2 regions of the Kocuria sp. LHG3120 genome follow, and region 2 is predicted to be linked to the other one. Evidence: riboswitches for the same ligand, from Rfam matches in the RefSeq annotation. Region 2 holds a riboswitch; the other holds the start of a gene.
The links. A riboswitch is a leader RNA that binds a small molecule or an ion and turns the genes downstream of it on or off. The one in region 2 is predicted to bind thiamine pyrophosphate.

Region 1 (4,939 bases), on a different contig from region 2:
GCCTCCCCGCGCTCCCGGCGCTCGAGCAGCCGGGCCAGCTCGGCCGACCCGACGGTCTCGGAGGCGTCCGCGCCGGGCAGCGCGCAGACCGCGGCGGGCTGGGCCACCGCGGTGACCGGGGCGGCGTCGGGATCCGGGGTGAGCCGCATCTCGCGCCAGGTCATCGCGAGCGCGTCGTGCAGCAGCACCCGCCCGAGCAGGGGCTCCCCGGTGCCGGTGACGAGCTTGACGGCCTCGGTGACCATGACCGCGCCGACGGTGGCGGGGAGCATGCCGAAGACCCCGCCCTCGGCGCAGCTGGGCACCTCGCCGTCCGGCGGGGCCTCGGGGTAGAGGTCCCGGTAGGTGGGCCCGTGCCCGGCCCAGAAGACGCTGACCTGCCCCTCGAAGCGCAGGATGGAGCCCCACACGCAAGGCGTGCCGGTCAGGGCGGCGGCGTCGCTGACCACGTAGCGGGTCGCGAAGTTGTCCGCGCCGTCCAGGACCAGGTCGTACCCGCCGAGGATGTCCACGGCGTTGTCCGCGTCCAGCCGGACGGGGTGGGTGCGGACCTCCACCAGCGGGTTGAGCGCGGTGACGGCCTCGGCGGCGGAGACGGACTTGGGACGGCCGACGTCGGCGGTCGTGTGCACCACCTGGCGCTGCAGGTTGGAGACCGCCACCACGTCGTCGTCGACGATCCCGAGGGTCCCGATCCCCGCCGCGGCGAGGTACTGCAGGGCCGGGGACCCGAGCCCCCCGGCGCCGACGACGAGCACGCGGGCGTTCCGCAGCCGCCGCTGGCCGCGGGTCCCGATCCCGGGCAGGGTCAGGTGCCGGGCGTAGCGCTCGAGCTCCTCGCGGGTCAGTTCGGGGCCGGGCTCCACGAGCGGGGGCAGCGGGCTCACGGCCGCTCCCCCACGGGCGCCCAGTCCCCGCGCGGCACGTCCGCCGGGCCGGCTGAGGGGCCGGCGGACGGCCCGGCACCGGCGGCGTCCGTGTCGATCCGCCCGGCCATCGGCGAGGACGCGTGGGCGTGGCGGCGGGCCGGGATGCGCCCGGCACCGGCGGCGAGCCGGCCGGCGAGCACGGCGTGGCGCATGGCGGTGGCCATCGCCACCGGGTCCTGGGCGCGGGTGACGGCGCTGGCCAGCAGCACGGCGTCGCAGCCCAGCTCCATGGCCAGGGCGGCCTCGGAGGCGGTGCCGATCCCGGCGTCGAGCACCACGGGCACGGACGCCCGGGAGGCGATGAGCTCGATGTTGTGCGGGTTGAGGATGCCCAGCCCGGTGCCGATGGGGGCGCCCAGGGGCATCACCGCGGCCGCGCCCAGATCCTCGAGGCGGCGTGCGACGGCCGGGTCGTCGGAGGTGTAGGCGAAGACCTTGAAGCCGCGGGCCACGAGCTGCTCGGTGGCGTCGAGGAGCTCCACCACGTCGGGCAGCAGCGTGTCCTCGTCCGCGATGACCTCGAGCTTGACCCAGTCGGTCTCGAGGGCCTCCCGGCCGAGCTCGGCGGTCAGCAGCGCGTCCCGGGCGGTGTAGCACCCGGCGGTGTTGGGCAGGATCCGGATGTCGTTGCGCTCGAGCAGCGCGAAGAGGGAGTCGCCCTGGCCGGGGGCGTAGCGGCGCAGGGCCACGGTGGTCAGCTCGGTGCCGGAGGCCAGCAGCGCCTGTTCCAGGGTGTGCAGCGAGCTCAGGCCGCCGGTGCCCATGATCAGCCGGGAGCTCAGCTCGATGCCGTCGAGCACGAGGGGGTCGGGGTGCGGGGCGGTCACGTCAGCCTCCCTGGACGGCGGTGATGATCTCGATGGACTGGCCCTCCGCCACGGGGGTCCGCCGCCAGCGGCTGCGGGGCACGACCGCGGCGTCCACGGCCACGGCCACGCCGAGGCGCCCGCCGTCCAGCGGGGCGCCGTCGGGGCCCAGGGGGCGGCCGACGGTCTCGGCGACGAGGTCGACGACGGTCGCCTCCGCCGCCACTTGGCGCGGGCGGCCGTTGAGGGTGATGGCGGTCATCGGGTGCTCCTGCTCCGGGGCCCGGGCCCGGCGGCGGCCGGCGCGGGATCCCCTGGACGGGCCTCGACGGGGCGGTCGAAGCGGTGCGGGTCGGTGGTGGCGAGGTGCTCGGCGTCGGCGGCCGGATCGGCTCCGGTCCCGCCGGCCACCAGCTGCGCGGCGAGCCGGGCGGCCAGCGGGGCGAGCAGGACGCCGTGGCGGAAGTAGCCGGTGGAGACCACGAGCCCCGGCACCGGCGAGCCGTCCGGGTCGCGGACCCGGCCGAGGTAGGGGATGTCGTCCGGGGTGCCGGGCCGGGCGCGGGCCAGCACCTCGACCAGCTCGAGGTCGGCGATGCCGGGCACGAGCGCCTGGGCGTCGCGCAGCAGCCGGAACACGCCGCCGGCGCTGGGACCGGTCAGGTCGTCCTCGCGGGAGGTCGCCCCGATCACCACGGTCCCGTCGGCGCGGGGCACCAGGTAGACGGGCACCCCGTGCACCAGACCGCGGACGGTGCGCCCGAGCAGCTCCGGCGCCCCGGCGGGGACCCGGGCGCGCAGGATGTCCCCGTGCACCGGCCGCAGCGGCGGGTGCCAGTCCTCCGGCAGCCCGTCGAGCTCGCCGAGCCCGGCGCCGGGAGCGAGGACCGTCCAGGTCGCGGAGACCATCCCGCCGCCGGCCAGGCGGACGCCGGTCGCCGCTCCCTCGGCGTTGCGGCGCAGCCCCGTGGCGAGGTCGTGGACGAGGCGGGCCGGTCCGCCGTCGCGCGCGGCCGGGAGCCCGGCGGGCTCCGGGAGGTCGGGGAGCTCCGGGGCGACGAGGGCCGCGAGCAGCCCGGCCACGAGGCGGCGCGGGTCCACCTGGTGGTCGTCGGGGATCCGGAACGCGGCGGACAGCCGCGGGCTCAGGGCCGGCTCGAGGGTGCGGGCGGCGCGCAGGGTCAGCGCCTCCACCGTCATGCCGTGGCGGCCCTGCAGCGCGCGGAGGTCCGTCAGGGCCTGCCGGTCGGCGGCGTCCACGCCGCACACGAGGGTCTCGGTGGCCCGGTGGCCCACCGTCCCGCCGGCGGCCTGCTCGAGGGCGGCCACGAACGCCGGGTACTCGGCGGCCGAGGCGGTCATGAGGGGGTACAGGGGCTCCTGCTGGTACTGGACCTCGCTCACCGGGGCGAGCATCCCGGCCGCGGCGCGGCTGGCGCCGGAGCCCGGCTCGGGGTCCACCACGACCACCGAGCGGCCGCGGCGGCGCAGCTCCCAGGCGGTGGCCAGGCCGATCACCCCGGCGCCGACGACGGCGACGTCGGCGCGGACGTGCTCGGGCCGGTCGACCAGCGGGTGGGGCGCGGTCGTGGGGGCGGGGTGCGCGGCAGTCACAGGGAACGTCCTTTCCTCCGGCGGCATGACCCGCATCAGGTGTGGCGGTCGGCGCTGGACGCCCTCTCAGCCCCCGGTGGGGCTCCCGCAGAACCGCTGACCTATCATCAGCGTGTGACCCAGCCTACCCGTGATGCCTCCGCCCCCGCCGAGTCCTCCCTGCGAGAGACCCGGACGGCCAGACTCCTCGCCGCCCGGCTGTACGTGTGCACGGACGCCCGCCGGGACCGGGGCGACCTCGAGGACTTCCTGCACGCCGTCTGTGCCGGCGGCGCTGACGTCGTCCAGTTGCGGGACAAGAGCATCGACGCGGACGAGGAGATCGCCGCGCTGGAGCTGCTGGGCCGGGTGGCCGCCGAGTACGACACCCTGTTCGCGGTCAACGACCGCGCCGACATCGCCGCGCTCGTGGGCGCCGACGTCTTCCACGTGGGCCAGCACGACCTCAGCCCCGCCCAGGCCCGGCGGCTCCTGGGCCCCGACGTGCTGATCGGGCGCTCCACCCACGACCTCGGACAGGCCACGGCGGCGCTGGAGGATTCGGACGTCGACTACTTCTGCACCGGCCCCGTCTGGGCCACGCCCACCAAGCCGGGGCGCCCGGCCACCGGGCTGGAGTTCGTCCGCGCGGTCGCCGAGCTGACGGAGGCCCGGCTGGACGCGGACCCGGAGGTCCTGCCCGTGCCGTGGTTCGCCATCGGCGGCATCGACGAGACGCGGCTCCCGCAGGTGCTGGAGGCCGGGGCGCGCGGCGTCGTCGTCGTCCGCGCCGTCACCGAGGCCCCCGATCCCCGCACCGCCGCCGGGCAGCTGCGCGGTCTGCTCCCCGCCTGAGCCCGGGGCGGCCCCCCGCCCGCCTCACCGTCGGCTCCCCGCCGCCGTCCAGCACGTTCTGAGAGCATGGACGCAGGACGACGACGGAGAGGTGGCCCATGGACCCCGAGCTCGACCCCCAGGTGCGGCACGCGGTGGAGCGCCCCGCGGAGACCGCCCGCGGCCCGGAGGACGCGCAGCTGCGCGTCCGGCTGGCCGGTGAGCCCGCCCGCCGCGCCCTCGGCACGCACTGGGAGCAGGGCCTCCCGGAGGACGCCGCCCCGAGCGACGACCGGCTCGCCGCCGCCGTGCTGCTCGCCACCCTCTTCGGCGACACCTTCTGGCTGGAGCGCGCCGCCCGGCTGCCCAGCGACGTGCCGGGGTGCCCGTCCGCGCCGCCGAGCGGGCTGCTGGAGCTGACCCGGGTGCCGGGCGCCCGGGCGGCCCTGACTGCCGTGCTCGAGCGCCCGCTGCTGACCGGGCTCCTGGAGTGGGGCACCAACCCCCTGCCGGAGCAGCCCCCGCTGGCCGTGGCGCGGGCCGCCCGGGACCTGGGCATCCCCGACGACGGGCGCGTCTACAAGGTGGTGCGCCGCCGCGCCGAGCGCTTCCTGGCCAGGGAGCACGACGGGTCCGAGCCGCTCGAGCAGTTCGTGACCCTGCTGAACGAGGCGGAGCGGGGCCACCGCGAGGACGGGCCCGTGCTCTCGGGCGAGACCCTGCCGCCGGCGGCTCCACCGGCGCCGGGTCCGACCGCGGGGTCCTCCTCCGCGGTCG
Region 2 (4,939 bases):
CCCGCTCGAGGGCCGCTCCGGCGGCGCCACGAGCGAGTCCCGCGACCAGCGGCCGAACCGCACGGAGCGCAAGCGCGGCCGCGGGGGCCGCAACGAGCAGCAGCCCGCCCGGACGGAGCAGCGCTCCGCCGAGGCCGATCCCGCGGAGAAGGCCAAGGCCGAGGCCGCGCGGACGGCGTTCGCGACGATCGCCGCCGCCACCCACCACGAGGAGGCGGCCGCGGACGAGCCGGAGCGCGCCGAGGAGGCCGCCCAGCCGGCGGAGTCCCGGCCCGAGGGCTCGGGGCGCTCCCGGAAGAAGCGCCGCGGCAAGCGCAGCCGCGGACGCGGCCAGGGCGGGGACACCGCCGCCGAGCAGCAGCCGGAGGAGGGGGAGGACACCGCCCCCGCCGCCCCGGAGCAGCTCCCCGCCGAGGGGGCGCCGGGCGAGCAGGGCTCGCGCCTGACCATCAACGGCGAGGTCATCGAGCTGCCGCAGGGCCACGCCGTGGTCGTCGAGCCCGCCGAGGCCCGGCCGCTGAGCCTGGACTCCCTCGCGGAGGTCTTCGGGCAGCGGGGACCGGATGCCGGCTCCGCCGCCCCGGAGGCCGCCGCCGAGGCGGTCACCGGTGCGGATGACGCCGCGGAGGGGGCCACCGCCGCGGCGGAGGCCCCGGCCCAGGAGAGCACGGCACAGGAGCGCACGGCACAGGAACGCACGGAGCGGCAGGCGCCCGCTCCCGCCTCGGCGGTTGCCGCGGAGCAGGCGGACGTCGAGCCCGTGCGGCCCCGGCGGCGCTCCCGGCGGGCCTCGGCCCCGACGGCGCGGCCCGGCGAGGCCGAGGTGACCGCCGGCCGGGCGGCCGCCGCGGAGGGCGCCCGGCACGAGGCGAGGACCGTCGCCCAGCGCGCCCCGGAGGACCCCTCCCGCCGGGCGCCGACCGTCGTCGGCGTCGGCGTCAAGGCCGAGGACCTCACCAGCGGCCGGCCCGCCGACCGGGGCTGATCCGCCCCGCCGAGCAGCACCACGGAGGACCCCGACCGGCACGGTCGGGGTCCTCCGTCGTCGCGGACCGTCACGGACCGCCCCGGCCTGCCCGCCCTCCGCGCGGCGGCGTACCGTGGTGCGCACCACAGCACACCCGGGGCCGCCGTCCCGTCCGCCGGGAGAGCGGCCGCCCGTTCCAGGGAGCATCGCCATGACCAGTGCAGACACCATCCGCACCACCGGCACGGAACTGTTCGTCCACCGGGATCCGTCGGCCGTGGACCGTCACTACACGGAGGACTTCGTCCAGCACTCGCCGCTCGCGCCGAACGGGCGCGAGGGTCTCAGGCAGTTCGTGCAGAGCATGCCCGACGACTTCCGCGTGGACATGGTCCGGATGCTCGACGACCACGGGACGGTGGCCGTCCACTCGGTGTACGAAGGGCTCGGTCCGGAGCCGCTGGTCGGCTTCGACGTCTTCCGGGTGGAGGACGGACGGATCGCCGAGCACTGGGACGTCCTCGAGCCCCTGCGCACGGGCCCCGACGGCGCCCGCCCCCAGCTCGACGGTCCCGTCGCGGTCACGGACCACGAGCGGACGCAGGACAACAAGCGCATCGCCGCCGAGTGGGTCGAGGCCGCCCTCGTCGGGGGCGACCGCCACGCCGTCCAGGACCACATGAGCCCCCGGGGCTGCACCGAGCACACCGGCGGCACGCCGGACGGCCCGCAGCCCGCGTACCAGCGGCTGCGCCGCGTGGTCGGCGAGGGGAACTTCGTGCTGACCGTCGCGGAGGCCGTTCCCGGAGGGAGCCGCGACGGAGAATCCACCGGAACGGTCGCCTGCTACGACCTCTGGCGCCTCGACGACGGCCGGATCGCGGAGCACTGGGGCGTCGCGCAGCCGGTGCCCGAGCGGATGGCGCACGCCAACGGCATGTTCTGATCCCGTGCGGGGTCCGTGCCGACTCCCGCACGACGACTAGACTGGCAGGACACCAGACACGGGGTGCCGCACGAGCGGCTGAGAACACACCCGTCGAACCTGATCTAGCCAGTACTAGCGAAGGGATGTCGCAGATGCGCGATGCCGTACCCCCGTCCGACCGCACACCAGGACCCGGGAGGCCGGTGCCGCTGGACCCCGCGCTCGCCGAGGACGCCGCCGCGGCCCTGGCGGACCTGCGCGCCGTGGCGCCGCTGGTGCAGTGCATCACCAACGCCGTGGTCACCAACTTCACCGCCAACGTGCTGCTCGCCGTGGGCGCGTCCCCGGCGATGACCGACATCCAGGGCGAGGGCGGGGTCTTCGCGGAGCTCGCCGACGGCCTCCTCGTCAACACCGGCACGCCCACCGCCGAGCAGCGCGGCGCCGCCTACGAGGCCGTCGGGGCCCGGCGCCGCGCGGGCCGGGCCTGGGTCCTGGACCCGGTGGCGGTGGGTGCCCTGCCCGTGCGCACGGCGCTGGCCCGCGACCTGCTCGGGTTCGAGCCGGCGATCGTGCGCGGCAACGCCTCCGAGGTCATCGCCCTCGCCGGCGGCGCCGGCGGCCGCGGCACGGACGCGACCCACGGCGTCGACGCGGCCCGAGACGCCGCCGCCGCGCTCGCCGAGCGGGCCGGCTCGGCGGTGGCCGTGTCCGGGCCTGTGGACCTCGTGCGCTCCCCGGACGGCACGGTGGTCCGGGTGCCGCACGGCACGCCCCTGCTGACCCGCATCACCGGCGGCGGGTGCGCCCTGGGCGCCCTCATGGCGGCGTTCACCGCCGTGCGCACGGACCCGGCCGCCGCGGCGGTGGCCGCCACCACGGTGTACACCCTCGCGGCCGAGGACGCGGCCGCCGACTCCGCCGGGCCCGGCTCCTTCGCCGTGGCGCTGCTGGACCGGCTGCACGCCGTCACCCCGGAGGGGATCGCCGCCCGGGCGGAGCTCGTGCGCGAGGAGGTCGCCCGGTGAGCCCGCGCCTCGACCCCGCGGCCCTGGCCCTGCACCTGGTGACGGACACCGCCCTGAGCGCCCCCCGGACGGTCCCGGACGTCGTGGCCGCCGCCGTGCGCGGGGGAGCCACCATGGTCCAGGTGCGGGAGAAGGACGCCCCGGTCCGCGAGCTCGTCGCCCTGCTGACGGCCGTGGCCGAGCGCGTGGGCCGGGAGGTGCCCGTGCTCGTGGACGACCGCGCCGACGTGTACCTCGCCGCCCGCGCGGCCGGCGCCCCCGTGGCCGGCGTGCACGTGGGCCAGTCGGACCTGCCCGTGGCGCTCGCCCGGGAGATCTGCGGCCCGCAGGCCGTGCTCGGCCTCAGCGCCGCCACGGCGGAGGAGCTCGATGCCGCCGCCGCGCTGCCGGCCGGGACGGTCGACTACCTGGGCGTCGGGGCGGTGCGGGCGACCCGCACCAAGCCCGACCACCCCGAGCCGCTGGGCGTCGAGGGCTTCGCCCGCGCCGCGGCCCGCACGGCCCTGCCCTGCCTGGCCATCGGCGGGGTGCGGGTCGAGGACGCCCCCGGCCTGCGCGCCGCCGGCGCCGCGGGGCTGGCCGTGGTCTCCGGGATCTGCGCCGACCCGGACCCCGCCGCCGCGGCCGCCCGCTACCTGCGGGCCTTCGCCGCCGTGCCCGCCGGGGAGGTGGCCCCGTGACCGCCCGCGTGCCCCGCGTCCTGGCCATCGCCGGCACCGACCCCACGGGTGGCGCCGGCCAGCACGCGGACCTCAAGTCGATCGCCGCGATGGGCGGCTACGGGATGAGCGCCGTCACCGCCGTCGTCGTGCAGAACACCGTGGGCGTGCGCGACATCCACGTCCCGCCGGTCGAGTTCCTCTCGGCACAGCTGGACGCGGTCGCCGAGGACGTCGAGATCGACGCCGTCAAGATCGGGATGCTCGGGTCCGTGCCGGTCATCGAGGCCGTCACGCGGTGGCTCGGGACCCACCGGCCGCCGGTCGTGGTCCTGGACCCCGTCATGGTCGCGACCTCCGGGGGCCGCCTGCTGGAGCGCGAGGCCGAGGACGCCCTGCGCGCGATGCTCGGCCTCGCCGACCTGATCACCCCGAACCTGCAGGAGCTCGCCGTGCTCGCCGGGGAGGACACGGCGTCGTCGTGGGACGAGGCCCTCGCGCAGGGCCACCGCGTGGCCCGCGCCCACGGCACGCTGGTGCTCGTCAAGGGCGGGCACCTCACGGGGGACCGGACGCCCGACGCGCTTGTGGGCCCGGACGCCCCCGAGCCCCTCGTGGCGTTCGACGGCGCCCGCGTGCCCACCGAGAACTCCCACGGCACCGGGTGCTCCCTCTCCTCGGCCCTGGCCACCCTCCAGGCCCGGCACGGGGACTGGCCCCGGAGCCTGCGGATCGCCCGGGACTGGCTGCGCGGCGCCCTCGAGGCCGCCGGGGACCTCGAGGTCGGCCACGGCAGCGGGCCCGTCCACCACTTCCACCACGTCCAGGACGCCCTCGAGAGCTGGGGCACGGGCCCGGAGCGGTTCACCGACGAGCTGTGGGAGGCCTCCGCGGCCGTGCGGCGGGAGATCGAGGAGCTCGAGTTCGTCCGCCTCCTCGGGGACGGCCGGCTCGAGCCGGACCGCTTTCTCGCCTACCTCGACCAGGACCTGCAGTACCTCGACGGCTACAGCCGGGCGCTGGCCCTGCTGGCCGCCAGGGCGCCCGACGAGGAGCAGCGGCTGTTCTTCGCGGCCGGCGCCGTGTCCTGCACCGAGACCGAGGCGCAGCTGCACCGGGCCCGGCTGCGGCACGCCGGGGACGGCGGCGCCCGGGCCGGCGGTGCCCGGGACGGTCTCGGCGAGGTGACGCGGCGCTACACCTCGTTCCTGCTCGCGGCCACCGCCGCGGAGCCCTACCCGGTGGGCCTGGCCGCCGTGCTGCCGTGCTACTGGGTCTACGCGGACGTGGGCCGGCACCTGAACGAGCTCGCCGCGGCCGACGGGACCGACGGGCACCCCTACGCGGACTGGCTGGC

Region 1: it holds a riboswitch for thiamine pyrophosphate, as region 2 does, so the genes downstream of both, ACP7CD_RS12360 (FAD-dependent oxidoreductase) here and thiM (hydroxyethylthiazole kinase) in region 2, are expected to answer to the same signal.

What each region holds. Positions count from the first base shown of each region.
Region 1 is NZ_JAFCWG010000005.1:322,485-327,423, reverse strand. It holds gene moeB (molybdopterin-synthase adenylyltransferase MoeB) at 1-887, opposite strand, end outside; gene ACP7CD_RS12370 (thiazole synthase) at 884-1,756, opposite strand; gene thiS (sulfur carrier protein ThiS) at 1,758-1,997, opposite strand; gene ACP7CD_RS12360 (FAD-dependent oxidoreductase) at 1,994-3,349, opposite strand; TPP riboswitch at 3,345-3,448, opposite strand; gene thiE (thiamine phosphate synthase) at 3,464-4,183, shown strand; gene ACP7CD_RS12350 (hypothetical protein) at 4,282-4,939, shown strand, end outside.
Region 2 is NZ_JAFCWG010000001.1:154,950-159,888, reverse strand. It holds gene ACP7CD_RS00720 (Rne/Rng family ribonuclease) at 1-985, shown strand, start outside; gene ACP7CD_RS00715 (nuclear transport factor 2 family protein) at 1,179-1,913, shown strand; TPP riboswitch at 1,963-2,056, shown strand; gene thiM (hydroxyethylthiazole kinase) at 2,099-2,923, shown strand; gene thiE (thiamine phosphate synthase) at 2,920-3,603, shown strand; gene ACP7CD_RS00700 (bifunctional hydroxymethylpyrimidine kinase/phosphomethylpyrimidine kinase) at 3,600-4,939, shown strand, end outside.